4 regions of the Exiguobacterium sp. s192 genome follow, and region 4 is predicted to be linked to each of the others. Evidence: riboswitches for the same ligand, from Rfam matches in the RefSeq annotation. Region 4 holds a riboswitch; each other region holds the start of a gene.
The links. A riboswitch is a leader RNA that binds a small molecule or an ion and turns the genes downstream of it on or off. The one in region 4 is predicted to bind thiamine pyrophosphate.
Positions count from the first base shown of each region.

Region 1: it holds a riboswitch for thiamine pyrophosphate, as region 4 does, so the genes downstream of both, KNP87_RS07395 (thiamine phosphate synthase) here and KNP87_RS03605 (ECF transporter S component) in region 4, are expected to answer to the same signal.
Region 2: it holds a riboswitch for thiamine pyrophosphate, as region 4 does, so the genes downstream of both, thiD (bifunctional hydroxymethylpyrimidine kinase/phosphomethylpyrimidine kinase) here and KNP87_RS03605 (ECF transporter S component) in region 4, are expected to answer to the same signal.
Region 3: it holds a riboswitch for thiamine pyrophosphate, as region 4 does, so the genes downstream of both, tenA (thiaminase II) here and KNP87_RS03605 (ECF transporter S component) in region 4, are expected to answer to the same signal.

Region 1 covers NZ_JACSMS010000003.1:42,731-50,956, forward strand. The annotation lists gene KNP87_RS07355 (GntR family transcriptional regulator) at 1-93, shown strand, start outside; gene KNP87_RS07360 (ATP-binding cassette domain-containing protein) at 86-766, shown strand; gene KNP87_RS07365 (hypothetical protein) at 763-1,575, shown strand; gene KNP87_RS07370 (hypothetical protein) at 1,586-2,665, shown strand; gene KNP87_RS07375 (C40 family peptidase) at 2,735-3,232, opposite strand; gene KNP87_RS07380 (MFS transporter) at 3,422-4,615, opposite strand; gene KNP87_RS07385 (OsmC family protein) at 4,812-5,237, shown strand; gene nagZ (beta-N-acetylhexosaminidase) at 5,234-6,481, shown strand; TPP riboswitch at 6,541-6,643, shown strand; gene KNP87_RS07395 (thiamine phosphate synthase) at 6,735-7,331, shown strand; gene KNP87_RS07400 (NAD(P)/FAD-dependent oxidoreductase) at 7,241-8,226, shown strand, end outside.
Region 2 covers NZ_JACSMS010000005.1:112,735-120,960, forward strand. The annotation lists gene KNP87_RS10280 (formate/nitrite transporter family protein) at 1-209, opposite strand, end outside; gene KNP87_RS10285 (hypothetical protein) at 393-1,001, opposite strand; gene KNP87_RS10290 (YitT family protein) at 1,143-2,012, shown strand; gene KNP87_RS10295 (CHASE3 domain-containing protein) at 2,179-2,796, shown strand; gene KNP87_RS10300 (ArsR/SmtB family transcription factor) at 2,856-3,221, opposite strand; gene KNP87_RS10305 (hypothetical protein) at 3,357-3,797, opposite strand; gene thiE (thiamine phosphate synthase) at 3,819-4,457, opposite strand; gene thiM (hydroxyethylthiazole kinase) at 4,447-5,217, opposite strand; gene thiD (bifunctional hydroxymethylpyrimidine kinase/phosphomethylpyrimidine kinase) at 5,201-6,007, opposite strand; TPP riboswitch at 6,134-6,244, opposite strand; gene KNP87_RS10325 (murein hydrolase activator EnvC family protein) at 6,304-7,596, opposite strand; gene KNP87_RS10330 (murein hydrolase activator EnvC family protein) at 7,804-8,226, opposite strand, start outside.
Region 3 covers NZ_JACSMS010000002.1:276,895-285,120, forward strand. The annotation lists gene abc-f (ribosomal protection-like ABC-F family protein) at 1-1,372, opposite strand, end outside; gene KNP87_RS06340 (DUF1002 domain-containing protein) at 1,651-2,532, opposite strand; TPP riboswitch at 2,722-2,827, shown strand; gene tenA (thiaminase II) at 2,902-3,597, shown strand; gene KNP87_RS06350 (sporulation protein) at 3,672-4,445, opposite strand; gene KNP87_RS06355 (class I SAM-dependent methyltransferase) at 4,565-5,749, shown strand; gene KNP87_RS06360 (BrxA/BrxB family bacilliredoxin) at 5,784-6,209, shown strand; gene KNP87_RS06365 (transporter substrate-binding domain-containing protein) at 6,519-7,292, shown strand; gene KNP87_RS06370 (amino acid ABC transporter permease) at 7,353-8,009, shown strand; gene KNP87_RS06375 (amino acid ABC transporter ATP-binding protein) at 8,023-8,226, shown strand, end outside.
Region 4 covers NZ_JACSMS010000001.1:700,360-708,585, reverse strand. The annotation lists gene KNP87_RS03630 (alpha/beta fold hydrolase) at 53-871, shown strand; gene KNP87_RS03625 (hypothetical protein) at 973-2,214, opposite strand; gene KNP87_RS03620 (NAD(P)/FAD-dependent oxidoreductase) at 2,360-3,400, opposite strand; gene KNP87_RS03615 (energy-coupling factor transporter transmembrane component T family protein) at 3,479-4,204, opposite strand; gene KNP87_RS03610 (ABC transporter ATP-binding protein) at 4,170-5,729, opposite strand; gene KNP87_RS03605 (ECF transporter S component) at 5,726-6,301, opposite strand; TPP riboswitch at 6,407-6,506, opposite strand; gene KNP87_RS03600 (50S ribosomal protein L25/general stress protein Ctc) at 6,598-7,275, opposite strand; gene KNP87_RS03595 (DEAD/DEAH box helicase) at 7,626-8,226, opposite strand, start outside.

The DNA.
Region 1 (8,226 bases), on a different contig from region 4:
GCGGTCCAAGCGATTCAGATTCCATTAGGCGAAGTCGTCACGAAAGTTGAGACGATGTATCAGTCAACGGAACGGAGGAAGATCGATGCTTGAAGTCCATGGTTTGAAAAAACGATACGGTCGGAAGAAACCGATTCTTGAAGGTGTTTCGTTTTCGGTTCGTCCGGACAGCATCACCTGTCTGATCGGTTTAAACGGCGAAGGAAAATCGACCATCTTAAAAGCCATCATGGGTCTTGTCCCGGTCGATGCCGGAACCGTCTTGGTGGACGGAGAAGTTTCACGCGAAAAAATCGCCTTTGTTCCGGATATACAGACGATGCCCGGTTACATGACGATTGGTGACGCTCTGACGTATATGGGTGATTATTATCCGGACTGGAATCCGAAGGTCGCCGAAGAATTGATGGGCCTGTTCAAGTTATTGACGACCGACAAAATCTTGGAACTGTCGAAAGGGAATCAGGCGAAGTTCAGTTTGGTGCTCGGTTTTGCACTGGATCGTCCGTATTTGTTACTCGACGAACCGTTTGCCGGAATCGATTTATTTACGAAGGAACAGATTGCCTGGATCTTTTCGAGTCAATACATGGAAGGGCGCGGCATCCTGATGACGACACATGAAATCATTGAAATCGAACATCTGATTGACCGGGTTGTCTTTTTACAGGATGGTCGGATCATTGATGAACACGATACGGAAGAGATGCGCGAAGTATACGGAAAATCGGTCCAAGACCGGATGCGGGAGGTCTATCAACGATGAAACAATACCTGATGTTAACAAACGAAGAGTTAAAACGCAGCTGGAAAATGATTGTCTCGATCATCCTTGCGATGGCGAGTATTGAAATCTTGACCGTCGTGGGGCGGGTCATTTACCATGAACGCCAGGTTCAGGAATATATGGGTTATGCGAAATTGACCGAGTCAGAAGCTCTGCGTTCATTTGGAAAGTTATCATTTGAACAGGCGAGCGCTTATTTCAGCTATTTCATTCTGATTGGGGCTGTTCTCGTCATTTTGTACGCTGTTCAAATTTGGTACCGGGATTGGTTGGGTGAATCTAAGTACATATACCGTCTGTTACTTTTACCAGGCAGTCGTGCGAAAATCTTTTTTGCTAAATGGACATCACTGGCTCTTGTCATCATTAGCTTCATTGGTTTGCAGTGGGTTGTTATCCAGTTCAGTCACGTGATTTTTAATTGGTTAATACAGGATGAGTATCGGGCATCCTCTTCATTGCAACTCTCGATAGAACTGAAGCAACTCTATACGATGAGTTTGAGTGATTTGTTGCTCTTTGTTGTTTTATCCTTATTCATCGTCAGTTTCTTGTTTATGCTCGTGCTTCTGGAACGTTCATATCGTAAAACGAAAGGACTATTGTTTATGGTTCTTGAAGTGGCTTCTTTTTTCATCGTTATGATGGGAAGTATGTATGTGATTGAAAAGCTGGATATTTTTTTGACGCAAGAAATATCAGCAATCATGTTGGCAATCTTTGTGTTGTACTTTGCTTATACGATTTGGAAGAGCCTGCGTTTATTAAAATGGAAAATTTCGGTCTGAGGAGGACTTCATGCGAAAATTTAAATTTGTACTTATACTGGCTGTCGTCAGCTTCCTGACGATAGGTATCTATACCATATTTATTCAATCGATTGATGAATCGGACTTTATCGTGGATACGGTCCAAGGGGATCCGAAACAACCGGCTGTTCGTTCCGTTCATGCAGAACTTCATGATCAAGGGTTAAAAAAAATGGATTATAAAATTGGATTAGACGGTCGTGTCCAAAAGACGGAGGATAGTCTAATTAGCGGTTTGTTTGAAAGCCCATTTGATGAAAAAAATGCACCGAATGATTTCCGACGCTTTATGCGTAACGATTACGTCATTACGCTGGAACAAGATGGCACTTCATACGCGATAGGTGCATCGAACAATAATAAGTGGGAATTGCAGTATTGGAAGGATGGCAAGCAACGTGTTGTCAAAAAAATATTTCCGGCACCTGCTGAAGCTAGGAAGCTAGGAAAAACCGAGCTTTATCCGTATAAACGGATTGGAAACAGTTTGTATGTTACTGCGCGAGATTATGAATCCGAATCAAAAACATTGTTATACAAAATTGATTTAAAAAACGAAACGATTCGAAAAATCAATTTACCATTTACCTCTAAAGATGAGTTCTATCTTTTAGGAATCCATGATGAAACGATTGTTTATTATACGTCGGAAGGTGTAGAAGGATCAGATGAGACAATAGAAAAAGTATATGTGAGCGATGGAAAAACATCTCAACTTTTAAAAGGATTGAAGTCGGTTGGTGCTAACCAAACCGAACTGAGTGCGGATGGAACAAAACTGATCCTTCTTGAACGCGAACCAGAAGATTTAATATGGGCAGTTTATGATCTGGCATCGAAGAAATCTACAAAATATAAGATAGGTATCCCGTTAGTACTAGATGAGTCTGGATTAGGTGAGTATACCGAGCTGAAAGATGGTTTGATTTACACGGCGAATCGAACTGGTGACGGTGTTGTCAATGTCCTTGTCGTCGACGCAATATCAAATCGCGTCTTGTATGAGGGAAACATTAAGGACAAACTAAAACGAGTAGAAACTATACTTAACGAGCTTGTGTTGAACTAACAAACAACTTTAATCACTTTAAAAAACGCAATCCGGAACTCTTGAAGAGTTTCAGATTGCGTTTTTGTTTCATTGATACGATTTGATGAGGATATCTTGTTTCGTGTAGTAATTCCACGTCAGGTCTTGCGATTCGACCTTTTTCGTCGTTACGGCAACGAACTTATTTTTTCCGGTATAGATCCCGACGAAGTTCGGTGTCTTTGCTTTTTTTGCTTGGACAAATAACAAGTCGCCCGGCATCGCTTTTTTAAGTGTGACGGTTTTCAACGGCATTGTGGCTTGTTTCGCAATCGTCCGCTCGAGTGTCAGACCACTCTTTTGATACACGTATTGTGTGAAGCCAGAGGCATCAAATCCTTTTGTTGTCGAACCGCCTTCTTTATATGGTGTTCCGATCAGTGAAGTTGAAAGTTTCGCGATTGCAGCTTTCTTTTTCGCAAGTTCTTTCTCCGATAACGGTTTTGGTGTCTCGGCTTTAGTCGGTGTTGCAGCGAATGTCGCGACCGGGCTGACCGTCGCTGTCAGCAAGAGGGCTGTTAATGGAAGGGCATAATACGATTTCATAGTAAAATCTCCTTTTTCGTAAGTGGGATGAACAACTGACTTTACCGTACCATGCCGATTGGAAAATAAAGCAACAAATCAGATACGTTCACCTAACAGTCTTGTAAGGTTCGGTCTGAGTCTCGGATACAAAAAAAGACGCCTGTTCCGTATGCCTCACGAGAGGACACTTTGGAAACAGGCGTTTTTTTATGACCGTTGATCAAGCCGGTGACTGACAGCGGTCAAAGCAGCTGCGAGTAAGGCGACGGCACCGCCAACAAGCGCGATATTCATGATCGGACCGTTCGCATAGACGAGTCCACCTAAAGCAGAACCGAAGGCAATCCCGACATTGCTGGCGACCGGCATCAAGGAAGCAGCCAGTCCTTTTGCTTCCGGATTAAACTTCTCTGCCAAATCAATCAGATAGATTTGTGTTGAGGTCGTTAATAAAATCGACATCAAGGACATCAAGGCAATGTTGATCAGACCGAGCGAAACGGACGCTGTCGTCACGTAGAGGGCGGCGAGTACAATCGCCTGAACGATGAAGACGAAACGGAGACGACCGATCGGGTTCCGGCTGGCGATTTTCCCGGCCAAGATGTTACTGAAGATCGAGACAACACCGTACGCGAGTAAAATTGGACTGATCCACGTCGACGGCAATTTCAATTCCAGCTCCAAAACCGGAACGAGGTACGTATAGACGACGTACGTCGCACCGAATCCAAATGATGGGATGAAAAAGGCGATCATGATCCGCGGATTGGCGAGTAGACGAAGTTGATCGCGAATCGAACTGGTCGCCGTTGATTGTTGGACCGGAACGACTTTGAAGACACCGACTAACGCAATGACGCCAAGGCCACTTGTCAGCCAAAAGGTTGCGGCGTACCCGGCATGTTGACCGATGAAGGTACCGATTGGAACTCCCAAGACGTTCGCAAGGGTAAAACCGCCGAAGATGAATGAGACGGCGACCCCGCGTTTCGCAATCGGGACACTGTCACTGGCGACGACCATTGCAAGCGAAATCAGGACGCCCGTCAAAACAGCCGTCACGATCCGGGTCAGCAATAAGATTTCATAATTCGGTGCAATACCGCTGCAGATATTCAGCAAAATCCAGACGAAAATCAAGCCAAGCATTAATTTGCGCCGTTCGAGATGTCCGGTCAAGGACATTGTAATCGGTGTCCCGATGGCGAAGGCGATGGCAAAGGCAGAGACAAGCGTCCCGGCTTTCGCGATCGTAATGTTCAGACCGTCTGCGATTTCGGATAAAATACCGACGATGACGAATTCGCTTGTTCCCAGGACAAAGGTCAACATGGATAACGTTGCGATCAACAGCCAGTCGGTTTGACTCAAACGAGTCGATGATGATGACATACACATTCCTCACTTCTAGCGCCTGTGCGCAAAAAACTATCGTGTATCAGAATAGCATGATTCAAGTGGTGCGGAAACAGGATTTAGAGGAAGGCGAAAAAGAAGCATTATTGCGAATAGCACGTCAATTTCACTTGGCGGAGATTCGGGTATACTGAAGAAGTAAAGACAACTAAAAAACGAGTAAAGGACGTGACGGAACATGCAAGCAACAGTCACTTGGAACCACAAGATGGGATTTAGCGGCGAGACTGAATCCGGGCATCACTTAGCGATGGACGCAGCACCGGATAACGGAGGCGACAATCAAGCACCGCGACCGACGGAGCTGTTACTCCACGCCGTTGCCGGCTGTACCGGCATCGACATCGTCTCGATTTTAGAGAAGATGCGTTTGACGTTGACCTCATTTGAAATGGACATCGAAGGGGAACGGGCAGATGACCATCCGCGCCGCTTCACGACGATTTCGATCCATTACCGGCTTGAAGGCGATTTACCGGAAGATAAGGTCCGTCGGGCGATTTCATTGTCAAAAGACAAATACTGCTCCGTCTCCCAATCGTTGAACGCAGAAATTGAAGTCTACTATTCAATCAACGGCGTCCGAAACGAGGAACCGATTTGAAGCTGTTTTTCCCTGTTGTCTTAGCAACTGTCTTACTGTCCGGTTGTGTCGACGAGACCGCGAAACCGAACGAACCGGCACCGAAGCAAGCCGAAGAAACAAAACAGCCGAAACCACAAAAACCGGAGCAACCGTCTGCCCGGGAACAAGCGGAAAATGAACTTAAGCAGACGGTCTCTCAGATGTCGACGGCGGAAAAAGTCGATCAACTGCTCTACATCGGTGTGGCCGGAACGGCATTGACGGAAGCGGATCGCCGGCTGTTGCAGCAACATGCGCTAGGGGGAGTGTTGTTACTCGGCGGTAATATCACGTCATCCGACCAACTGAAGGCATTGACGACTGATATCAACGAAGCGCAAACGTCGGATCAACGGGCATTCGTCGGTTTTGACGAAGAAGGCGGACGGGTCAGCCGGGTTCCGGACGCCCGACTCAAACTGTCGCCGAGCCTGGCATATGGTCAAAAAAATGATCCGGAATTAATGGAAGACGTCGGGCAGACGCTTGGCTCCATTTCCCGTTTTTACGGATTCAACATGGATTTTGCACCGGTCCTTGACGTCAACAGTAATCCGGCGAATCCGATCATCGGCGACCGGGCGCTCAGTGCGGACCCGCAACAAGTGGCACGACTTGGTGTGCCATTGATGCAGGGAATGAAGGAAGAAGATATCGTGCCGGTCGTCAAACATTTTCCGGGACACGGAGATACGACCGTCGACTCACATGTCGGTCTGCCGCGGGTCGATGCGACGAAAGCGGAACTTGAGCAGACGGAGCTAGTCCCGTTTAAACGGGCGATTCAAGACGGGGCTGAAATGGTCATGGTCGCGCATATCCTGTTCCCGGCTCTCGACAAAAATCGACCGTCCTCATTATCGAAAGAAGTCATGACCGGTGTGTTACGGAGTGAACTGAAATTTGATGGTGTCATCATCACGGACGATCTCGTCATGGGAGCCATCACAGAACGGTACGGATTAGCTCAAGCGGCAGGTCTTGCACTTGAAAACGGTGCGGACATGGCGATGTTCTCGACACCCGGAGCGTACGCGTCCGTTCACAAGGAAATCATGGCGCGGATCAAACAAGGGAAACTGTCGACAGCCGATCTCAACCAGAAAGTCATGCGGGTCTTACGCTTAAAACAAACGTATGACTTGTCGCAAACGAAACGTGTCGACGAATACCAACGCTTGATCGAGCAGGTCAAAGCGGTCGAATTGGACATGCGACACTAATCAAGGGTGGAACTAATCGGACTACCCGTGGTAGACTACAGACGTACCACACAAATAAATATCTACACTAGGGGAGTCTCGCAGCAGACTGAGACGGAAGTATCCGGACCCTTTGAACCTGATCTAGTTCGTACTAGCGGAGGGAAGTGGTATCCGATCATCTATCGAGGGAACGCCAAGCGTCGCCCTTTTCGTAGGACCACTCCATCAGTTCATGGGGTGGTCCTTTTTCGTGTGGAAAGGAGGGGGAACGATGTCACATTTACACCTGATTACAACCGGACGCGACAGTAAGGAAGTGCTGGAACAGACCCTTCCGCAGCTCGCACTGTCCGTCGATCGCATCCACTTACGGGAGCCAACCTGGTCAGTCCGGGAATTGGTTTCCTGCATTGATACGTTGCTCGACCAAGGAGTCCGCGCAGACCAGTTGGTTGTCCATGACCGGCTCGATGCTGCACTCGTCACCGGCACGACCGTCCAGTTGACACGCCGCAGTCTGTCGGTCGAGCGTGTCCGGGCACAGTTTCCGACGATCTCCATCGGTCAATCGGTTCACTCGTTGACCGAAGCGATGGTGGCGGAACAAGCCGGCGCCGATTACGTGATGTACGGTCATATTTTTGAGACGGATTCGAAACCCGGCGTGGCGCCACGGGGACTCGATGCGTTACAGCAAGTCGTCGACTGGACATCAATCCCGGTCATCGCCATCGGCGGAATCAAACCGGAAAATCTGTCTGATGTCTTAACGACCGGGTGCAGCGGAGTTGCCGTCCTGTCCGGGATTTTGGGACAAGCCCATCCGGCGGAAGCAGCCGGACGGTTCCGGGCGGTGATTGGACGATGAAACAACCGGATGTATTAATCGTCGGTGCCGGTATCATCGGTTTGACGCTCGCCTATGAGTTGCTACAGCGGGGTCAACGTGTTCACGTGATCGATCAGTCGGCAGTCGGACAAGGCGCGACACGGGCGGCAGCGGGAATGCTCGCGACGGACGAAGAACTGTCGGAACCGCTACATGCGTTAGCGGCAGTCAGCCGCGTCCTGTATCCGCAGCTTGTCCGTCAATTGTTCGACGAGACCGGGTTGACGAGCGGCTATCTCGAACTGCCGTTTCAGCTGCGCCAGGCAAAGCAAACCGTCCAATTTGAACGGGTCGGTCAAGTCGATCCTCCGTTGCTTGTCCGTGCGTTACGGCAAGCGATTGAACAGCGGGGCGGCGTGATTGAAGAACAGGTAAGTGTCTTGCGTCTTCTGCGGGACAACGAGACGGTAACCGGGGTGGAGACAAGCCGGGGACAAAAGGTTGGTCGGCAGGTCGTCATCGCCGGCGGACGAGGGTCGGAACCGTTGTTGCAAACGATCGGGATTCCGATTGATACGCTTCCGGTCAAAGGTGAGTGCCTGTCTGTCCGTCTCACAACCGGTCGACTGGAGCAGACTTTGTTTCATGAGACGGTGTATCTTGTCCCGAAAGCAGACGGACGGATTATCATCGGCGCGACGGAACATGTTGGTGAGGAGTCAACGACGGTCAACGCGGGCAGCGTCTCGGACCTGTTGGCGGCAGCAATTGACGTGTATCCGCCGATCCGTGATGCGGCACTGGTTGACATCTGGTCCGGTGTCCGGCCGCAGACCCGTGACGGTTTACCGTATCTTGGACGGGTCAAAGGGATTGACGGTTTGTTGGTCGCGACGGGACATCACCGGCACGGCATCTTGCTCGCTCCGGTGAC
Region 2 (8,226 bases), on a different contig from region 4:
CCAAACGTCAATCCGCCAACAAGTGTCGTGACCGGTGATTCGTTCAAATATAAACCGTTGATTGCTTTAAGTGTAAATATGATTGCAAAACCAATGAAAACGCCTGCCAGCATCGCACGAACCAAATATTCGAGTGGACGCATCTGTAACATTTGCGTCGATTTGACGGCTTTTTTTCTTAATCCTTCTAATGCTTCTACCTCGTTCATCGTAGAAACCTCGCTTTCTCTTGTTCAACACTTCACAATGTCTGTTCATTTATTATCATACTTCCATCTTATAAGATGTTCAAGTGATGAATAGACCTTATTTACTGTTTTATTGAAAGAACGAGATGAAAACGATACCATTGTGTCAAGTTTGTGAAAAATGCTTTTTCTTGCTAGATACAACTACTTTTCAGGAATGATTTTTAAGGAGTCCGCGAACTTTTCTAAAAATACCAATCGTCTTGAATCCACGAGAATATAGTCTTCGACGACGACCCGATTGAAGCGGTCCGAGGACGAAGTGGCTCGATCAATGTCTTGTGGCGTGTAGGCTTCAATCCTTGGGCGATCTACGCTGAACACGATACGCGTGAACGGATCACTGTATTGAATCTCTAACTCCACCAGATCTGAAATGCTGAGAAAAAGAGCCAACGTATGATGCATGATCAACTTTGACAGTCGGCTTCCCAAAAAAGACTGGCTGTCACGTGTGATATTCTCCGTGTTCATGCCTGTCCAATCGATGCGCTCCTGTCCGGTCACACGATAAGACATCTGGACGGATGATCCGTCAATCGACACGTTGTCAAGTGCATCTGAGAACGGAAGTTGTTGAATCAATTCCTGAATGGCAGCTGTATTCGATACCGATGTTCCGACATGTCGCACGACTACGCGACCATCTTTCCACCCCTCTTCTTCCGGAGGTTTTTCCTGTTTCAGGACAAACAAAGAGCCACTCGACAGTCCAATCCCGATACAAAGGAGGACAAGGATGATTTTTTTCAAGACGAACCGTCTCCCTTCTCGAAATTCCAAACGTTCTACTGATTTTTTCAAATCAGGGGTTGAATTTATCCGAATATCAGCGTACTCTTGCAGGCAGATACTTTTTTTAGAGGAGGAGCATGAGATTTCTCATCAATCACAATGAAAACTAAACAACCTGCAAAGAAAAAACGGACGGAAAAAATTGGCTTCCTCTTGATTGGAACGCTGTTGTACTCTTTATACATCAGCTTACTGTTATCACCAAACGATATCGGTTCCGGTGGTATCATGGGAATTACACTGATTGCACAAGAACTGTTTCATACACCAATTGGATTAACCCAGCTCGTATTGAACATTCCTCTCTTTTTACTTGGTTTTCGATTCTTAAGAAAACGATTCATGTTTTTATCCGGAATCATTGTTCTTGTATCCTCTTTTTTAATCGATTGGATTCCGACACAAATTGTCCCTGAATCTCTAAATGATCCTCTTGTCGCCTCGATTTTCGCAGGACTCGTTTCCGGCCTTGCGATGGCCTTGATTTTCTTTGGTGGCGCCTCGACAGGCGGGCTTGATATCCTAGGGAAATTTTTCTATGCTCGTTTTCATAACTGGCCGCTTCCCCGTATATTTTTAATGCAAGACTTGGTGATTTATATTCTGGTTTGGTTCGTATTCGACTTGAAACACGTCATGTACGCTTTAATCATGAGCTTCGTTCGTGCCAAAGCACTCCAAACTGTCTACAGTTTCTATTCAGCCTCAAAACAGTGCATTATCATATGTGAAAAAGCGGATGAAATCAATGAAGTCATCACGAAAGAACTCGGTCGGGGCGTAACGATTCTTGATGCCCGTGGCGGGTACTCGAAACGGACAAAAAAGATGGTTTATGTCGTCGTACAAAACAACGAGATTCTCAAGCTCCAAGAGATTGTCTCTTCTGTGGAATCCAACGCTTTTGTGACCTTCTCAGAAATTCATACTGTTTTTGGAAACTACAAGGAACATTCGTATTCATTTTAACAATCCTTATGTACTTCAATCGTCGTAACTATGAGTTGCGACGGTTTTTTGTGTATAATACGCAAGTCATCAGAAAATGTTCCATATTTTTTGCAGAATCCTTCACTTTTTGGGAAATAGTGGTTAAGCTAATGACATGACGATTTACTGAAAAAGGACGGATTACATGAATCAGCTTTGGCGCCAACGTATTATTCTCATTCTTATCATCAGTCTGTTTGCTTCCATTCCATTAATTTATGCCTTAAGTGGATACCAAACCATTTCGAACATGACTGAAGGTATGCATACGCAAGATATTCCGACAATTCAACAAGTCGATCAATTAATTGAACATAATCGGGATCGGGCTAATGCCGTCCGAGGTCTTCTCCTGTATGAAGATGACCGGTACATCGAACAGTATTATTTTTCTACTTCAAAAGCTCATGATTTACGCCGATTGCTCAACGCTTCGAATCAAACGCCGGGAGCCGTCAAGGATTTACTGATGCGAAACGATGCGTGGGAAGCGGAAATCGAAAAAGTCTTTACCGTCTATGAACAAGATAACCCGCAAGCCGCCAAAAGATTGGCGAAGCAAACGACGCAAACGACCCAAACAATACTCGAAGATCTTTCGCAAATAAAAGACAAGTTATATGGTGAATTGGAGCAAAAACTGGAACTGACAACGGAGATGACGACAGAATACAAACGAATGTGTTTCAGTTTATCAATCTTAGCCTTTTTACTTGTTGCGACGACTATCATCGTCTTTCATCGTTCCAAAACCGCTTCTTAAAACAAAAAACACGTATCGGATACGCCTTTCTTTTCATGGCATATTCGATACGTATTTTTTTAGGATGTCGCTTTACCCTCATTGACGTGCTCCATCGCCAAATGAACAAGAGAGGAGACATGGTAGTCATCAAGTGAATAATAAACAACTTTTCCTTCTTTTCTATATTTGACCAATCCTTGTTTCAGCAAGGTCCGCAGATGGTGAGAAGCGGTTGCAATCGAACAGTCGACTGAAGCCGAGACGTCACAAACGCACAGTTCGTCCTCAACGGTTAAAGCGTACGCAATCCGTAACCGCGTTGCGTCGGATAAGACTTTAAACAGTTTTCCGATTTCGAGCGTCGGAATCGTATCGACGACCTGCTCGATTTCTTTGGCGCGTTTCGCATCAATGGCAATCGTTTCACAACGGGGTGCTTCCATTGTCATCACCTCTTTCCTTCCAATTGCACCATCGTTTTGCCTCAATTGCAAGCAAATGAAATCAAGCATGAGCTTTTGGTCAGAAGAGCTGAATCACCCTTTCTGTTTGCAACGACGGCTGATGCACGTGCGAAATCATCGTTTATGGTGATTTCGTCTCGTGATCGAGTAAAAGAGCCAGCCCCCTAAAAAATTTCCGATATCCCAGACAATCCGGTTGTTATCGACGGCCCGAACACCAATATCGATGATGCCTGTACTCATCAACCGTTCCCGGTATCGTCTCCGTAACAGTTTGGGTAGCGGTAGACACAACATGATCCGGTAGTAAATATCCAGATGGGTATGACCCCAAATCTCTGTCGCAATGGAGCTTGTTTGAATGAATAACGATCGCTTATACCGTTGTTGATATTTATTTTTTAACAGGACGGCTAATTGATAAGAATAACGATTGGGAAACGGAAACAATACTGCCCCTAAATGATATTTCCCACGATTATCGACCCGAATGATTTGTGGTTCGATTCTGTATCGAATCCAGCGTCCCCGAAATCGAATAGACTGCCATTTCACGTACATCACCTCTTCAGGTGATTATACCCTGTCTGAAACGCTCTGATGCACCTGTTTGGCGGCTTCTTTAAATTCTCTTGTCGCCCGTTCGACATCCGGTTGGGCAAATAATGCGGAGACGACGGCAAATCCATCCACTGCCGCCCCTACTTCTGAAATATTTTCCAGCGTGATGCCACCGATCCCGACCAACGGAAGCTCAACCGCTTGCCGGATTGCATGCAATGTCTCTTTCGACATGAACGTCGCGTCGTTTTTAGTTGCAGTCGGGAAAAGCGAACCGACACCAAGATAATCCGCCCCGTTTTGTTCAGCCGAGATGGCTTGTTCGACTGTCGAGACCGAGACACCGATTGTAGCGGTCGGCAAGAGTCGACGGGCTTCGGATAACGGAATATCTTCCTGCCCGATGTGCAGTCCTGCCTGCACGAGCTGCGCGATATCAATCCGGTCGTTGATGATAAGCGGAACCCTGTACCGGTCCGCGAGTATTTTCAGTTGAGCGGCCGCTTCTAGAAATTCCTTTCCGGAGGCTTCTTTTTCCCGCAATTGAACAATCGTCGCCCCGCCCTTGATCGTCGCTTCCACTGCTTCGACCAGTCGGGATCTGGATTGAAGACGCGGATCCGTCACGGCATACACTAAATAATCAGGCTTCATTAAAGTGCACCTCCCGGAGTGTCTCCTCTGTCATCAAGCTGACGGCATTAAACAAACCGGTCCGAAAATCGCCGATTCCTTTTTTCTCATCCGCCTGCTCTCCGGCTTTCCCCATCAAATAGGTTCCTAAAGCAGCAGCTTCAAAACGTGCATAACCGGCCCCTAACAGCGTCGCAATCAAAGAAGCTGTCATACATCCCGTCCCCGTCACTTGACCCAGCCGTTTCGTTCCGACATCAAGATGAAGCTCGTGCTGTCCGTCCGTCACGAAGTCAACCGGTCCTGTGACCACGATGACTTGATTGGATTCGGCTGCAAACGCCCGGACTGCATGAAAATCCAGCGATTCTCCTTCGGCGACGTCGACTCCCTTTGTTGTCGTCGCCTGCCCAAGTAACGTTTTGATTTCTGAAGCATTTCCTTTAATCACCGTAAATTGAATCTGTTGCATCAGTTCCTTCATAAAATCCGTTCGTAAAGTAGTCGCACCTGCTCCGACTGGATCTAAAATGACCGGTTTTCCTAAACGGTTGGCGGTTTTCCCTGCCAACAATTGCGCCTCGCGCATCGCAGGACTCAACGTCCCTGTGTTGATCACGACGGCATCGGCAAGTGCCACCATCTCTTCAACTTCTAACAAATCGTCCGCCATGACAGGAGATCCGCCGAGTGCAAGTGTCATATTGGCACAATCATTAATGGTCACGGTATTCGTTAAATGATGGATCAATGGTTTTTTTTCCTCAATGGTTCGTAACATGATTTTCCCTCCAGAATTCATAAAAGTGATGAGTCGGTCCAATCCCGTGACCAAGCGCAAAACCATGACGAATCGCTTCCGTCACGTACCGCTTGGCATGGGCTACACTGTCGGTAAGCGAGTCTCCTAATGCAAGGCGTGCTGCAATCGCTGCGGACAACGTACACCCTGTCCCGTGTGTATGCAGACGATCCAGACGCTCCTGCTCAAAGAAATGGTGTTGACCTTGTGTATATAAAAGATCCGTGGCTTGCTGCCCTTCCAAATGTCCGCCTTTCAGCAAAACAGAGTCCACCCGTTGTTTAGACAGCTCAATTGTGGCCTGCCGCATTTCCTCGATCGATTGAACCGGGTAACCGATCATCCGCTCGATTTCCGGAATATTGGGTGTCACGAGTGTCGCGAGCGGTAACAGTTCCTCCATCAATGCCTGCTTCGCATCCGTCTGCAGTAAATCGTGCCCGCCTTTCGCGACCATGACCGGATCTAAAATGATCGGAACTCGGCAGTGTTTGAGTTGTTGCGCGATGACGTGGATGGTTTCTTGATTCGAGACCATCCCGATTTTGACGGCATCCACACGAATATCTGAAAAAATCGAGGTGAGTTGTGCCTCGACGAGCGCCGGCGACACATCTTCAACCGCCTGGACCCCTAACGTATTTTGGGCAGTGATTGCTGTAATGACACTCATACCGTAGACACCAAGGGCGGAGAATGTTTTTAAATCTGCCTGAATTCCCGCTCCACCACCGGAATCAGATCCTGCAATCGTCAGTACATGTTTCATATCGTTTCCTCACTTTCGTGTGAGCAAATCTAAGGAGAGAAAACGGACGACAAAACAAAAAGCGCCGTCCGCTGTAAAAAAGCAGACGACGCCATGAACGACCGGTTACACCGGACGATACTTTCATGTCTTCGATCTCAACTTTCCTACGCTGGTATTATCCAGTTCAGGTGACAGGGTCGAAAACAGAATGGTTTTCCTCTCAGCCGGACTCCTCCAGCTCCCCTAGTTGCTCGTAATAATATTCTTTTTCACTGTAGCACAGCCATAAAAAAAAAACGAGCCGAAGCCCGTTTTTAGAAATATCCGAGAGGATTGACCGTATTCGCCGGTCCTGTCGCACTATACTGGTATCCACCAACATGTAACTCAAAGTGAAGGTGTGGACCTGTCGAATTTCCTGTGCTTCCAAGTGTTCCGAGTGATTGTCCTTGTGATACGGTTTGACCCGCCCCGACGGATAACGAATTCATATGCGCATAAACCGTCGTATACACTTGTCCATCCAGGAAGTGTGAAATCATGACATGATTTCCGTATGGTCCGCCACTTCCGGCTGTAATGACCGTTCCTGCTGCTGCTGCGCGAATCGGCGAACCGACAGGACCACTGATGTCGACTCCATTATGGAATGTATACCCATTTACACCACTTGCTGGTCCGAAGCCTTGTGAGACACCACCTGCTGCCGGTCGAATAAACTTCGCCGATCCAGCAGGCACACTGACGACCGGTGCAGGACTGTCTGCTTTTCCAGTCGACTTACGTGTCGTGTCAGCCGCTGTTTTTGAGGCTTGTTCAGCTGCTGCTTGTTCAGCCGCCGCTTGTTCAGCCGCCGCTTTTTCTGCCGCTGCTTTCGCTGCGGCTTTCGCTGCCGCAATGGCACGTTCTTGTGCTTCCAGTGTCGCTTGTAATTCTTTTGCATCGAGTAGCTCTGTCGTAAATTTCACTTTCCCTTTACGCAGCTTTTTCAACGTTGCACTTCGCTCTTTCATCTGCTGTTTGAGCTGTTTCTTTTGAACGAGCAGAGCTTCTTTTTCTTGAACACGTTCTGCTTTTTTCGTAACAAGTTCAGCTTTTGCTTCAGCTAATTTTTCTTGTGTTTCCAAATACGACACGATCATCTTATCATCTTGTTCAGCGATCTTTTTTCCTGCCATGACACGACTGAACAGGTCCCCTAAGTTTTTTGAACCAAAAATGACTTCTTCCCATTTAATTGAATTCCCATCATTTTCTTGAAGAACCCGTAACCGATCTCCTAGCAATTCCTCTTGCTTGGCTAACATTTCTTCATAACGAATAATCTCTTGTTCAAGATCTTCGATTTGCACATTCAACTGACGAATTTGCTTATTTTTTTCCGAAATCCGGAAGATGTTTTCATTAATCGCAGCATCAATCTTGTTAATTTCTTGTTGTTCGCTGGATATTTTAGCTTCCTGTTTTTTGATGGCTTTTTCCAGCTTGCGCTGTTCTGCTGCATTTTGCGATTTTTTCTCTTTAATCGTCGCAGCATGTCCTGAAATCGGTACACTTGTAAACAGTAATGTTCCGAATAATACCGTTGAAAGTAATTTTTTTAACATGTATGGTTTCCTCACTTATGTATAATTTCTTATTTGAAAAGCATTTAATTCGAAGTATTTCTCTCTGAGATTGATTATAGCACCGCGATAGTTTCAGTAACGTTTCATTTGTGTTTCAAGTGAAAACGTTTTTTTGTCATATTAACGTCTGACAGCAAACCGCATAAAAAAAGAAACCCTTGCCGAAGCAAGGATTTCTGTGAATTTTTATAACATAGACATTGGATTAACTGTATTTGCTGGACCGGAAGCACTGTAGCTGTATCCACCTACGTGAATCTCGAAGTGCAGGTGAGGACCTGTTGAATTCCCTGTGCTACCAAGGGCTCCAATTTGTTCCCCTTGACTGACACGTTGTCCTGCACGAGCATTTAATGAACTCATATGGGCATACACTGTCGTATACGTTTTTCCATTTAACTGGTGTGCGATCATGACGTGGTTTCCGTATGGTCCACCACTTGATGCTGTAATGACAGTCCCCGTTGCTGCTGCAACGATTGGTGTTCCGACTGGTGCACCAAAGTCAATTCCGTTGTGGAACGAGTAGCCGTTTGAACCATTCGCTGAACCATATCCTTGTGTGATTGATCCACTTGTTGGATGAATGAACAGAGAAGATGATGATGG
Region 3 (8,226 bases), on a different contig from region 4:
GCATCAGCCGCATGCGTTCACCACCACTTAACGCCTCGACCGGTAAGAAGACCCGGGGGCCAAAAAACAAGAACTGGGCGAGACGCTGCCGCGCCGTTCCTTCATCGAGATCAACGGTCGCGCGAAAAACGTCGATTAAACGTTCACCGGGCGGGAAGTCAATGCGTTGCGACAGATAGCCGATTTTCACTGACGGTCCACGCGTAATCAGACCGCTTGTCGGTTCGAGATGGCCTAACAGGAGATGCAATAGTGTGGATTTTCCGCTTCCGTTTGCGCCGACGATGGCGATTCGATCTTTTGCTGAAATCTCAAAGGTTAATGAATGAAGCAACGGTTGCTTAGAGAAGGCAATACTGACATCCTCGACGCGGTAAACCATCCGGCTCGTTTTTCCATGTGCTGCAAACGTAAGATCGGGGGTCTCGGCGTCAAGCTTCGGGCGTTTGATCCGTTCAATCCGTGCAAGTGCCCGTTCCATCGATTTTGCTTTTCGGAACAGTTTTTCGCTTGGTGGTGACGCTTCGTTTGCCCATTGCCGCAGACGGCGGATCGCTTCCTTCATCTGCTTGATCTTCTTCTGTTGTTCCTGGTAAGCATGGAATTGCTCAAGTAGAAGGCGTTCCTTTTCCTTCACGTAAAACGTGTAATTTCCCTGGTACAGCTGAATCTGACCCTCCTCCAGTTCAGCGATGCGCGTCACGACCGCATCAAGAAACACACGATCGTGGGAGACGATCAGGACAGCCCCGGTATAATCGGCTAAAAAGGATTCCAGCCACTCGACGGCGTCTAAATCCAGATGGTTCGTCGGTTCGTCGAGGATCAACAACTCCGGCTCGGTCAACAACATCCGTCCGAGGCAGATTTTTGTCTGTTCGCCGCCGCTGAGCTGCTCAAACGGACGGTCCAAAAGGGCATGTAACTGCAAGCCGTTAATCATCCGGTCGATTTTGGAATCCAGCAAATATCCGCCTTGGCGCTCAAATGCTTCCGTCTCTTGCGTGTAGCGCTCGAGCAACTGATCGATCTGATCGATGTTTGTCGCCATGTCCCGTTCGATTTGTTGCAGGGAGCGTTGTAAATCGACAAGCGTGGCGAAGGCAGTCCACAGGACATCACGCCCCGTCATTACGTTGTCGAACACGGGAAGTTGTGCCAAATAACCAATGGAGAGTCCGCTTTTTTGATAAATCGTTCCGCTGTCTTCGGAATCAAGACGGGCAATCAAACGTAAGAGCGTCGTTTTGCCGCTTCCGTTTCGGCCGATCAAGCCGATGCGGTCCTGGTGCTCGATAAAGAGGGAGACGTCCGTTAAGATATCGTCGCCTCCGAATTGTTTTGTCAGGTGTTGGATGTCGCAGATCATCATATGAAATGTCCTCTCTGGCACATCAAAAAAAGGAGAGCGCAAACAGCACTCTCCTTGACTCGTGGAAGATGCGCTTTGCTTTATTTTTCAGGTATTGGGTTCGTTAAAAAAGGGCAGACTAGTCCCTTAGAACGCCATTCCATGAAAAATCGCGCGCAACAGATACAGTTGTTCCATCAACCAATGCTTACACGCAGCAAAACCCATGTCTCCACACCACCTTTTCCGATTCAATACATCTATTTTACCATGCCTGAGAGAAAAGAAAACGTTAATCTTTACTTAAATAAGCCGGCAATCGAGTTGAAGAATGCACTGAGACCGTCAAACAACTTCGCAAAAAATCCTTTTGTCTCTTCTGAGGTCGCGAAGGCCTGGATATCTTGTCCGGCATCTTTCAGTCCACTCTCGATTTGACCCCAGTTCAGGTCCGCTTGTTCCATTTGATTAAACAGTCCGGTCAACCGGTCCATCTGAGCATCGGATAAATTGATGTTATTGTTTTGGATGACTTGGACGATGACGTTTTCAATTTCGACCTTCGTTTCCGGCTGTTGTTTCGCGATTTCCGCTTTGATTTCATTCATCAAGTCGGCGACTTTATCCGTCCCGACCGTTTTCCCGACATCGGATGTCACAGAGAGTTCTTGCTGGGCAAGGTCTTTTCGTTCATCGGTCAGTTTGATGCCGGTCTCGGCAGAGGTTTGATCGTACGCTTTCATGATCCCGGTCAAAGCCGAAGTTCCGGTTACCTTATACGGGGACGTGATCGTAATGTCCGCATCCGTTACACCCGCCGTGACAAGGGCGTTGAGGTACATGTCTTTTGTGACCCAGGTGATGTTTTCGGTCGCGACAGATAATCCATCACCTTTTTCCGCCAACTCAATTTTAGCGGAAGAGTACATGCCGCCGCCCCGTTGTGATTGGGGAATGTTTTTCCCGAGATATTTTTCTTCATCGGCAGATGTTGCGATAATCGGAGTGATGCCTTCCGGTGCATTCAAGCGGGACAAGACCCACGATTTATCCTTTGCCCCAAGGGATTCGCCAAGGGTGACGATTGTTTTGTCGACCACTTGTTCAGCAGATGCGGCCGTCGGTAGCAGTAAGGTAGTAGCAAGTAAAGCAGATGCCGTCCATGTGATTGTTTTATTCATAAAAGTTCCTCCATAAGTTAAGTATCAGGTACTAAATTTAGTCTAATCGACCGGCGACAGAAGAGAATCGGTCTCAAGGACGAGCCGCCATCCACCTTCCGTCATGTTCATTGTACAAAAAAAATGAGCGAAATGACGAGAAAGGGTCAATTCCACATCAAATCATGATAAACTCAAAACAAATCAAATAGCGACCACTAGGGGAGTCAGTAGGCTGACTGAGACGACGGAGACGTTCGGACCCTTTGAACCTGATTAAGTTTGGACTTACGGAGGGAAGTGGCGTGGACGATCCTCTTTTTATGGTCTTTTCACGTCATGCCTGACATCGGGTGTGGCGTTTTTTTGATTAACAAAGGGGGAAACGACATGACATTCAGTGAAGAAATCCGGCAAGCGGCACAACAGTATTGGGACAGCAGCTTTAGCCATCCGTTCGTCACAGGGATCGGAGACGGCACTTTGCCGCTAGCGAAGTTCCGCCATTACGTCCTGCAAGACGCCTATTACTTAAAACATTTTGCGAAAATCCAGGCCCGCGCTGCTTCGAAAGCCCAAGATTTTGCGACGATCGCTGAACTGGCGGAGCATGCGACATCGACGTATGCCGCAGAACTCAGTCTGCACCAATCGTTTTTTGAACCGCTTGGGATTGCAAGCGAGACGCTGGCTGAGTTCGAACCGGCACCAACGGCTTATGCGTATGTGTCGCACATGCATCATGCGAGTGAAGGGACACTGGGGGAGACGATTGCCGCTATTTTACCGTGTTACTGGCTTTACTATGAAGTCGGACAGCAGTTACAAGGCTGTACGCCGGATTCTCCAATCTATGCGCAATGGATTGCGACATACAGTTCCGAATGGTTTGAACGGGTCGTCTTTGAACAAGTTGATCGTCTGAATGATTTGGCGGAGCGGGCAAGTGCCGAAGAACGGGAACGGATGAAACAACATTTTGTTAAAAGTTGTTATTATGAATTGATGTTTTGGCAGATGGGGTGGACGGAAGAGACGTTTGAAAAACAGTACATGCAGACGATGGAAATCACATCATCGAAGTAAGGAAAAACGTTTAAATCAACAAACACCGGATCCGACGACAATCGGATCCGGTGTTTGTTGTCTAAAAAAATAACTCAGCTGTGTCGTTCAATCAAATCCGCCAGACGTTGTTTGACGGCAGTCGGATTGGTTAAATCCTGATTGGATAACGACAGTTTTGTCATCGTCTCGTCCGTACCGGCCATTTCACTGAACAGTGAACCAAGACTGTGCGCACGGCGGTCGATTTGGACGACGATGTCGATGCCGGACCGGTCTTGCAACAGGATGACTTCGATTTCGTCCAGTTTATGGGCATAATGGGTGCCGCGTGCTGAATACTCGAGTTCTTGCGCGATCGGCAGATCTTTCCGGAAGCGGCCCGGTAATTTCTCTGTATCGGCTTTCTTTAAACGGAATCCGAGGTCTTCCATCGCTTCAAGGATAACCGATTGATAGTCATTGGCTTTGACGACGACAGCATCGTGGTCAGAAGGGTCAACCGCCTGCGCGATATCAAGACCCGTTTCGATCCACGACTTCGATTGGCTGACAGAAAGCGGCGTATTGAACGGTACTTGGAGCGTGAACGGAATTTCGCGTTCGACACCTGCTTCAATCGTAAACGGGGCTTCGTTTAACGCAAACCGATCCAGTGTGAATGTCGTAAATGCCGTACTGTCGCCGACTTCTTGTTTGTATTGGGTATTGAAGGCGAGATAAATCCGGGCGATTTCCTGATCGACGCTTCCGCCTTTGATGTGGACGACGCCCGTGATCGTTCCACCGGGTTCACAGTGATCTTGTTCGAGTCGTGTATCGACCGTGGCGGCACCGATGCCGATTTGTGAAAGAATTTTTTTGAACATGTTGTTTTCCTCCTAAAAAATGAAGTATGAGCACTGAACAATAAAGCTTGCTTGCTTGTCGAACGCGGGTGAATTTGCTACAGTTTCGAAAGACCAAACAAAAAAGGACGGGACGATACGTGGAACTAGACCAATTAAAAGACCTGCTTATCAAAAAGCTGCAGGCAACTTCACTCATACACGCGACGATTAGCGGTCCGCGCCAAAAATCAAACGATCTGCGTCGAATCAAGTTAAAACCGATTCTACTTAGAGATACGTATGCAATCCAGTTAGAGTTTCAACATGAACGGATCATTAAGCATGAGAATTTAAGTATAGAAGAATTTATTTTGCGAATGGACGATTATTTTAACGAATTTCGTCAATTTTTATTCCGTTTTGAGACGGAAGAACTTCAATTCCAACTGTCGAAGAAGATGAAAGTCTCGCTGAAGACGACGGTTAAAGAACCGGTGCAGGCGGAATTATCGCATAACCGGAAAAAGAGTCATCTGCTCGAAGACGGCATTCCGGTTCCTTTTCTGATTCGGCTCGGTGTCATGACGGAAGACGGACAAGTCAAACGGCAAAAATACGACAAGTTCAAACAGATCAATCGATTCCTCGAATTTGTCGAAGACAGTATCGCAGTTTTACCGAAAGGACGGACGCTACGGATTTTAGATTTTGGATGCGGGAAGTCGTATCTGACGTTCGCTTTGTATCATTATCTGAAAGTCGTCAAAGAATTTGATTTAAACATCACCGGTCTTGATCTCAAAAAAGAAGTCATTGAAGAGTGTACGGCGATTGCCGCCGATCTTGGATATGACGATTTGACGTTCCGAGTCGGCGATGTCCACGATTACGATCAGGAAACAGAAGTCGATTTGATGGTGACGCTGCATGCCTGTGACGTCGCCACCGACGTCGCCCTCGCTCGCGCAGTGGATTGGAACGCCTCTGTCATTCTCAGTGTCCCGTGTTGTCAAAAGGAACTGAACCGTCAGCTGGATTGTTCACCGCTCGACGTGATGCTCCAGCACGGCTTGATCAAGGAAAAGTTCGCCTCACTCGCAACGGATTCGATTCGTGCCGAATTATTGTCACTCGTCGGCTACGATACACAGTTGCTTGAGTTCATCGATTTGGAACATACACCAAAAAACGTGTTGATCCGAGCGTATAAAAGTCAAAAACAACCGACTGACGAAAAGATCGAGCGTTACGTGGCATTCCGGGATCTCTTGCAGGCAAAACCGTTTTTGGAACGTGAATTGAGCGGCAGACTTGGACAGATTTCATCGAAACTCGTACAATAAAGAAGACAACGATTTTAAAGGGGGAACAAATACAATGGATTTCCAAATGTATTTTGAAGATGTCGTTCAGACGGCACGTAAAGAAGCAGCAGCAGCCGGCTTTGAAGAACTAACAACGGTCGAGAGTGTCGATGAGGCGATGAAACGCGAAGGACTGACACTCGTCCTCGTCAACTCGGTGTGTGGATGTGCTGGCGGAATCGCACGTCCGGCAGCCGCTTACATCAACCGGATGGAAGGCGTCAAACCGGATCATTTCGTCACGGTATTCGCAGGACAAGACCGGGAAGCAACAGACCGGGCACGTGAATACTTCGAAGGGTATCCACCGTCATCACCATCATTCGCATTGATGCAAGACGGAAACATCTTGTCGATGGTCGAACGATTCGACATCGAATCCTTTACGGCGGAAGAAGTCGTCGAGAAATTAGAATCGCTGATTGAAATCTACGCTTAATGTGTGATCAAGAAGAGACCGACTCCACTGTCGGTCTCTTTTTTATCGTTCGGTTGAAATCAGATAGAGAAAAAAGGACTGTCTACAAATAAATGTAAGCGGTAACAATGGTTTTGATTAATCATAAATGATGAATAAAAAAGAATTTTATGCATTATTTCAAGATTTTTATGCTTTACAATGAATAAATATTCGTATATTCTAAAAACAATAAATCAGGTCAGGCTTTTTAGTATTGAATTAGAAAAAAACATAAGTCATACTATTGTTAAAGTTCTGACAATTGAGCGTTGGAAGGGGAATTTATTCATGAAAAAATTAGTAGCAACGGCAATGGCAGGCATTCTCGCAGTCACGATGGCAGCATGTGGTGCATCGGAAGAATCGACAGGCGAGACGAACACAAGCGATAAAGTATTGACGATGGGAACGTCAGCGGATTACTTCCCGTTTGAATACATCGACACGGCGAAAGGTGACGAAATCGTTGGATTTGATGTCGCGATCGCAAAAGAAGTCACGAAAAATCTCGGATACGATCTCAAAATCGAGGACATGGAATTTGGCAGTCTGCTCGGAGCGCTCAGCTCGGGACGTGTCGACTTCGTCATGGCGGGGATGACACCGACGGACGAACGGAAAAAGAACGCTGATTTCACGGACATTTATTTTGAATCAAAAAACCTCGTCATGACAAAGGATAAAGCAATCACGGCGGATGATGAGTTAAAGGGCAAAAAAGTAGGTGTCCAGCTCGGATCGATTCAAGAAGCGTTGGCAAAAGACCGTTACAAAGACAGTGAAGCGGTCTCGTTAAACAAGATTCCGGAAATCATTCAAGAATTGAACACAGGCCGGATCGACGCGCTGATCATTGAAGACGCCGTCGCCGTCAAATATATGGATCAAGACGAGTCGTTGAAAACATATGAAATCAAGGAAGATGGACCAACCGGTTCTGCTGTCGCCTTCAAAAAAGGAGACAAGATGCGTGACGAGTTCAACGCTGAGTTGAAAAAGATGATCGACAATGGTGACATCGACAAACTTGCAGAAGAATGGTTCCAAAAAGAAGCAAAATAAGAGTAGTGCATAGGGGTGGGGGTAACCTCATCCCTTTTGTGCGACGTTAGGAGATTGGTTATGATAGACTTTACAAAGATTCAAGATTCAATCCCATACATCCTGCAAGGGATTCCGGTCCTGTTCCAAGTTGTGGTCGTCGCGGCAATTGCCGGGATGCTGATCGGAATCGTGGTCGCCGCCCTGAAAATCACGAAAAACGGATTCGTTCGGTTCATCGGTCATGCCTATACGGCCGTGTTCCGCGGAACACCGCTCATTTTACAGTTGGCGATCATTCACTTTGGTTTACCGCAATTGACGGGGTACGTCACAACCGGTTATCAATCGGCGATCATCGCCTTTTCCTTAAATTCGGGTGCGTACATCTCGGAGATCATCCGGGCCGGAATTCAAGCCGTCGACCGCGGACAATGGGAAGCGGCCGATGCACTCGGAATTCCGTACATGAAACAACTGCGTTCAATCATCTTGCCGCAAGCCTTTAAAAACATCCTGCCGGCACTCATGAACGAAATGATCACGTTGACGAAAGAGTCGGCGCTGATTTCGACGGTCGGTGTGCTTGATGTCATGCGCCGGGCGCAGGTCGTCGGGGGAGAAAAGGCATTATACTTCGAACCGTTGTTGTTTGCCGGATTCGTCTACTTCGTGCTTGTGATGGGATTGTCCTTGATTGGTCAACAAGTCGAAAAAGCTATGAGAAAGAGTGGGTAATCAGATGGAACCTATGATTCAAGTGACTGATCTGTATAAGCAGTTCGGAAAATTAGAAGTCTTAAAAGGCATCACGACGACTGTCGGACGGGGCGAAGTCGTGGCCGTCATCGGACCGTCGGGATCCGGGAAATCAACGTTTTTGCGTTGCATCAATCTATTGGAGCAACCGACCGGCGGGACGATTAATGTTGATGGTTTTGAATTGACGAAACCG
Region 4 (8,226 bases):
TTCTAATTGTGCACGAAAACAACACTATTAATTCAATGGGGGTTTTTCAGAAATGGGTACATTTATTCAAGCAGTCGATGGAACGAAGATTTATGTAGAAGATATCGGATCAGGACAACCGGTTGTTCTATTACACGGATGGCCAGCAAACAATAATATGTTCGAGTATCAGAAAAACCGCCTTCTTGAAGAAGGATACCGCTATATCGGCGTTGATTACCGGGGCTACGGAAAATCAGACGCACCAGCCAGCGGATATGATTACACAACGATGGCTTCCGACATCAACCAAGTCATCGAACAATTGCAGTTGACGAACGTCACCTTGCTCGGCTTCTCGATGGGCGGCGGCATCGCCTTAAAATATCTCTTGAACCACGGCGAGTCAAAAGTCTCGAAACTGGTTCTCGCAGGAGCGGCAGCACCGGTCTTCACACAACGCGACGGTTACCCGTACGGGATGACAAAAGACGAAGTCGATGCATTGATCGAGGATACGAAACAAGATCGTCCGTCGATGCTGAAAGGATTCGGGGAAATCTTCTTTGCGAAAGAACATCCGGAGCCGCTTCAGCAATGGTTCCATAACTTGAGTGTCGTCGCTTCGTCTCACGGAACGATCCAATCGGCGATCGCCCTACGTGATGAAGATTTACGCGACGGTCTGCCGAAGATTACGGTGGATACGCTCATCATGCACGGTAAAAAAGACCAAGTCTGCCCGTTTGAATTCGCGGAAGTCATGCACGAAAACATCTCGGGTTCACGTCTCGAAGTATTCGAAGAGAGCGGACACGGGATGTTCCTCGACGAACGTGAAAAATTCACGGAAACACTGGTTTCATACGTCAAATCAAGCCAAACGGTCTAACTGTAAAAGACACATAACCCCATCTGCTTTTCCTCCGGGAGAAGCAGATGGGGTTTTTGAGTGGTCCTATCATTGCTAGTGGAGCAAGAAGCCGCTCAGCATCACTCTTCTTCTAACTGTTCAATGACTTGCCGCGCCACATCACCGGACAGCTTGGCACTTTTTTTCGTCCGCTGCTCTTGCAAGTAAAGATCCGTCTTGTTGGCGCGTTTTTTAACGTAGACTTTAAAGGTTTGAGTGTTACCGTCTTCAAGCAACGTCATATACGAGAACGGTGTATTTGCTCCTTGCGGTTCTTCCGGTGTGACAGCTTTTAACTCTTTGGCAATCGCTCGGGACAGCTGATTTGGCAGGGTGACCATTTCGGACCGTTTCGCTTTTTCAAACGATGTCATCGTCGGATGGAAGTAGGCTGTCATTCCCTGCGTCGGCTCAGCCTCAATTTGGTATTCGTCGACCGGACGATACACCGGCTGATAACGTATCGAGAGTGTCTTTTCTTCTACCATCTGCTGATCTCCTTTTATCTGGAGCGTCACGAACGGAATCGTTTGATTCAACGGTAAGGTTTTCGGCAAAGGATATTGCTTCATGCGGATCAGATCAGATTTGTATGCCGTCATGATTTGCCGGTCCATGATTTCCCAATCGTACCGTGAAAAGGTCAGCGAACGGGATGTCGAGCCGTCAGCATGTCGGCGGCTCACCAGGTAAAACTCCGCTTGCTGGTGAAGGGACGACATCGGAATATTTCGAATGACATGTTCTTTGCCGGACTCGGTCATGACAAACAACAATTGTCCCGAAACCGGCAATTGAAGACCGTAAAACGGCTTCAAGTCTCGCGCAAATTCATTTTCTGCCGTCGTGTCCCGATTAGTGGAGACATGCCGGTCCTGTTGTTCCTTCGTCAGCGGAATGAGAGCCGGTGCTTTCATCGGGGCGCGATCCTGACCCTTTGTTACGCGGACCCATGGATGATCCGCCGCTTTCACCCGGTGGACACGTAATTCGTGTGTCTTGGACGAACGACAGGATACATACAGTTGCTGACCTTGTGCAAGATATACCACTTCGGTCGGAGTTGGTTGAAGCTCTAGATCATTCAATGTAAAAAACATGCCGAATGTCTGCAACGTCCGGTATGACTTCGGTAGAGAAACCGTTTTTTTCTCCATACACGTCCGCAACAATTGTTTCTTTTGTTTCATGGTAACCTCTTCTTCTATGTATTGACCGGAAGCAAATGCATACGCGGTCCAATAGGCAGGGACCGGTTCCAGTTGAAGCAACCGTTCTTGTCCGCAGCCGGTCAAAATAAGACTGGAGACAAGAGCCGCCATCAGTAAGCCTTTTTTAATGACAATTCCTCCTCTGTTTTCATATCCATCATATTACCATATCAGACCTGTATAAAAATGGTTATTTTATTGAACAAGGAGTCAGCACAGATAAAAAAACCAATCACGGACATCCGTGATTGGTGGATTAATTCGTATAGTTGCGGATAAACCGGCGGTCAATCCATTGTTTGAGGCACCAGCTGAGATGATTGGTCTGATGATGACGACCGTACAGCAATGTCGCCTGTTTACCGCCGAGGGCCAGGATCGTCAAATAACGCCGTTGCGGGTGAAACGTCACCAGACGCTCTTGATTCACGAACCGAAGCAGGTTTTTCAGCAAGACCGGTGCCTGACGAACGGCCGTCACCCCGTTTTTCGGTGTGTCCGGATACGCGGTCAGCGTCGCACAGTCACCGACGGCAAAGATTGACGGATCTTCCAGTGCCTGCAACGTCTCATGGACGAGCAGGAAACCCTTCGCGTCACAGTACAAATCCGATTTCTGGAACAGTTTGCTCGCACGGGCACCCCCTAAAAATAACAGGGCATCCGTCTCGAGCGACTGACCGGATTGTAACCACGCCGTTTGACCTTCCAGCGTATCAAACCGATCGACGATTCGTTTGACGCCCAGTTGATCGAGCCGTTTCGCAACCTTTGGACCAGCCGGATGACCTGCGAGCACCGGTTCCTCGTGAATCAGCGTCACCGGACTGCCGGCGGACCGAAAAGACGCCGCCATCTCGACTGCAGCCGCGCCACTGCCGACGATGACAGGGGAAACGGCAGTCCTGAACACCTCGAGCGCTTGATCAATCCGGTAGTTCGGTTTTATCGTCACACGCGGCGCACCGGCAATCTCCCAGTCACGCGAGCCGATGTTACACGACACGATGTCATACGACAGAATCTGTCCGGACTGGCATATCACCTGTTTATTCGCTGCGTCAATTCGAATAACCCGGTCCTCGATCCACGTCTTCCCGTGGCGCTCACACAACGCTTTGACATCGATCCGGGTCTCGTCGAGCGTATAGGTCCCGTCCGCCAACCCCGAGAACATCCCGGAATAATATTGATAGCGTGAAGGATTAATGACGATCCAGTTGACATCCGGATGACTGCCTTGTTGAATACATTCTAAATGCGCATGACCCGCACCTACTAAAATGATTCGTTTCACGACGTTCACCTCCTTTTTTGAATTCTTTACACTTGAGATGGTATTTCCCTGATGTAGCAGGAAGTAATCTTGCGCAGGTCAGACAAAAAGACGAAGCGACGTCGCGATGCTGCTGACGAGACCGAAAAACAACAGATCGAAGCGGGTGACGATCGGTCGAACATAATACGTCCGGTTTGTTTGAAACTGTCGTGCTTCCATCGCAATCGCAATCTGTTCCGACCGGATGATGCTCGTCGTAAAGAGGGGCAAGCTAATGTCAAAAAACGTTTGCCAGGGCCAGATCGACCGTTGCCGGCGGACACGCCGGGCTTGGCGAATGGTCCGAATCGCTTGCCGAAAGATCGGAATAAAGCGTAGACCGGCTAAAAAACCGTAGGCCAGACGGACCGGCAGGCGGCACTGATGAATCAGGCTCATGACGAACCGTGTCGGATCCGTCGTTGCAACGAACGTCAAGCTCAGGAAGACAAATGCAAGCATCCGGGTCGCAATCAACCAGGCATGATCAAGACTTTCTTCCGTAATCCGAAACCAGCCGAACGTCCAAAGTTCGGTGCTGCCTTTGCCAAACGCCGCCATCATCCAAAACGTCAATAAAAACAAGACACCATAGGGAGTCAAGCGCAGAAGGAGCGTCGGCAAACGCCAACCGGAACTGCAGATCCCGACGGCAGCAAGTACCGCTAAGGCAAGCGTCACCTGCAGACTCGACGTCGTAATCAGCAACACCATCATATAGAGGAGCGTTCCAAGCTTGACCGCCGGATTAATACGCGCGAGCGGTGTGTCGTTTTCCTGCACGGTGTTTCACCTCCTCGAGTTGTTGATACAGAAACGATACCGGACGGAACAGTTGGTTTTGTTCCAAAAGTGCTTCTTCCTGAAACAACTCCAGCGGCGTCCCGTCAAACTGGACCCGTTCCTCGCCGATGACGACGACACGGTCGGCGTAACGGTGGACCAGCTCCATGTCGTGCGTCACCATGATCACGGTCGTTCCTGCCTCCCGGGCTTGATGCAGCACGTCGATGATATGTGCCGTCGTCTCAGCGTCTTGTCCAAAGGTCGGTTCATCGAGCAACAAAACAGCTTTTCGTTCCAGTAACATCGTCGCGACACTCAACCGTCTTTTTTGCCCGAGACTGAGCGCGAGGGGAAACTGATCCGCGACATCGGTCAGTCGATAGTGACGCAAGGCTGTCTGGACCCGTTCCGGATCAAAGGTAGCACAGCTGATGGCAAGTTCGTCGGTGACCGTCTGTTTAAGAAATTGGAAGTCCGGTTGTTGAAAAACAAAGCCGACTTGTTGGTAATACGTCCGGTCCGACCATCTCCGAAGCGGGGTGTCGAACAAGCGGATATCGCCTTGGGACGGAAGCAATTTCGCCAGTGTCTCAAGGACCGTGCTTTTTCCAGCCCCGTTGCGTCCGACGAGCATGATCCATTGACCGGAAAAGGTCGTCCATGAAAAATCGTTAAGAATCGTCCGTTTCCCCCGTTTGACACGGACCCGCGTCAGCTCAAATGTCCGCTCCGTTCCAACCGCTCGACGTTCAACCGGACGTTTCTTCAGATGACAGGCTTGTCCGGACAGTTCCGGTAAGGTCTCCAGTCCGTAAGGGTAGAGGAGCGGCATCGTAATCCCAAGCGCCGTCATCACATTCCGCTGTTGATGAAACACGTCATACGGTGTGCCATCAAGCAATAAGCGACCACCTTCAAAGACAAGTACCCGGTCGGCAAACGTCACGCACTGATCGAGCTGATGTTCGATCAGAACGAGCGTCATGTCGGGATCACGGTGCAATTCTTCAATCAGATGCATCATCGTCCGTTGACCACTCGGGTCGAGTTGTGCCGTCGGTTCATCCAGTAATAAGATATCCGGTTCAAGGGCGAGGACACAGGCCAACGCGAGCCGTTGCTTCATCCCGCCGGACAGTTCGGCAATCGGTGTCGTCAAGGCAAGATCAAGTCCGACCCGCGCCAGCAGCAACTGGATGCGTTCCTCCATCTCACTGCGGATAATCTGCCGGTTCTCGAGACTAAAGGCGATTTCCGCTCCGACCGTCTGCATACAAAACTGATCGTCCGGCTGTTGGAACAAAATCCCGACCGTTCCCTCGGTCGACCAGTGACCGGTGACATCTGCTTCAATCGTATCCGGCAACAGACCGGCAAGAACGTGTAAAAAGGTCGTCTTGCCGCTGCCGCTTGGACCGACGAGCAAGGTCGTTTCTCCTTTTTGAATCCTGATCGACAAGTCGTGTAAGACCGGAGAATCCTGATCCGGATAACGGACGGACAGGTGCGCGCACTGCATCATGCGGCACGCTGCTTTCGTTGCCGTCCGATCGCATAACCGTTCAATGTCCCGGTTTTAACGAGCGCGTCGACGATTAGTTTGGCGAGCAATCCACCGAGCAATGCTCCGCTGACGAGTTGCAGGGAAAACGTCAACAGCAGTGTCGTCGTCGTATAATAGGCAAATCCATTTACGATGAGGCTGTAGACCATACTTCCGACGGCGGCAAAGACACCGGACAACATCAAGGTGAACGTATTAAACGTCCGGTAGCCGAACACGGCAAAAGCGATCTCGGCTCCGATTCCCTGTGCAAATCCAATCAACAGTGCCGATAAGCCGAAGTGACTCCCTGTAAACAACTCGACGGCAGCAGCGACGACTTCTGCAATCAATGCCGCGCCTGGTTTTTGAATGATGTAGGCGACAAGGGGACTGGCGATGACCCAGATGCCGAACATCCAGTTTGCACCGACCGGTCCGAAGATGGCCGAGATCGGCAACCATAACGTCGACCATCCTAAGTAGAGGACACCACAAGCTACGGCGAGCATCATCATGACGATGATTTCTTTCATTTTCCAACTGTTCATAATCACTTCTCCTTTGAATGCACACCCACAAAGAAACCACAAAAAAGACCGCCCTCTATGAAAAGAGAGCGGTCGTGTAACCTGCAAGATGCAGAAAAAGAGCACGAGGATTCCGCTCCACTTTCCTACGCTAGTATGAACTAGATCAGGTTCAAAGGGTCCGAAGTAAATCGTCTCAGCCGAGCGGGCTCCCCTAGTGGATGTGTCAATGATGTGTACCTTCTTCACTGTACGGCTGTCGCCGCGACTTGTCAATATGCATAAAAAAACCTCCCACGAGGGGAGGGGAGAAAAGATTACTCTTTGCCTTCTTTGTTTTCTTCAGCTTGCTCTTCAGAAGTTTGTTCTGAATCGTCTGTCGCTGTATCCGCATCAGCTGCTTGTGCCTCAGCTTCTGCTTCTTCGATTTCTTCAAGTTCAGCTTCAAGTGTCGATTCAACGACCGCTGCAACTTGGATGTCACCTTCTGTGACGACACGGAAATCTTTTTCTTCCGGAAGATCAGCGACTGTAATCGAATCTCCGATTGCAAGTTCCGTTACATCCACTTCGATGCGTTCCGGTAATTTATCTGGTGTTGCGGCAACTGTTACTTTAAAGAGTGTTTGTGAAAGGAATCCGCCAAGTTTCGCGCCAGCTGCTTCGCCGACGAGGACGATATCCGTTTCGACTTCTGTTTCTTCATCCATTTTAACAGCGATGAATTCAACGTGTTTGATTGTTGGTGTAAAGATGTCCATATCGAGTTTGTTGATCAATGTGTTGACCTTTTTACCGCCGATTTGAAGAGCAACCAAGACGTTTTCGCCGTGATCACGGACAACTTTGACCAATTCTTTTTCGTCGAATGAAATCGGTGTGCTTTCCACTTTGTAGCCATACACGACACCAAGAGCTTTTCCTTCATGACGTAATTGCTTTCTAAGTGAGCGTGGGCGTACTTCGCGTTCTTCTACTTTTAATGTTACTGACATGTTCATTTCCCCCTTGAATTTGGTATAGCCCTCAAAAGGTAATGAATGTAGGAGTGGAACAATAGGTTCCAACAGAAATTCATGCGCTAAATGCTAGTTCAACTGGATTTCATTCAGAAATGAAAAACGAAGTGAGTAAGTAGCATTTCTCTCCCAGGTCATTACGCTGATATTGAGAAACAATAATTGAAAAGCGACCGTGTTGTACGGTGCTAATGTAGATATACCCCTGTCTTTCAAAAGTTAAAACCTTTTTTTCTGAATTTGATTGTCGAAAGACCTTCAAACCTGTTGATAGACAACGGATTGAAGGTCCTTCATTTTTTTAAGAATTTCTTTGATTTGTGTGGTTACTCACCTGCTGAATCGACAAAAGCGGGGAGATCGAGCAGACGGACGAGTTCACGAATCGTTAAAACATCCGGCTTCTGATCCGATAGGACGGCATCAATCATCGTCGCTTTACGATCTTGTAATTCCGCCATCTTTTCCTCGATCGTCCCGGTCATCAACAGCTTAATCACTTCGACCGGCGACTGCTGTCCCAATCGATGAGCCCGGTCAGCCGCTTGTTGCTCGACGGCTGGATTCCACCAGCTGTCGTATAAAATGACGGTATCTGCCGTCGCCAGATTCAGACCGGTCCCGCCGGCCTTCAAGGAAATCAGGAAGAGATCGACTTCACCGGCATTAAACCGGTCACACAGTGCGACCCGGTCTTCAACCGGCGTCTCACCGGTCAGTAGAAAGTGGGCACGTTGTCGTGCTGCCAGTCGTTCCCGAATCCGGGCCAGCATCTTCGTATACTGGGAAAAAATCAGGATCCGATGTCCGCTCGCTACTTTTTCTTCAATGATTTCAAGCAGGCGTTCGAGCTTTGTCGATTCGCCTGTATAATCTTCGACAAACAACGCCGGATCACAGCAAATCTGCCGTAAGCGGGTCAAACCG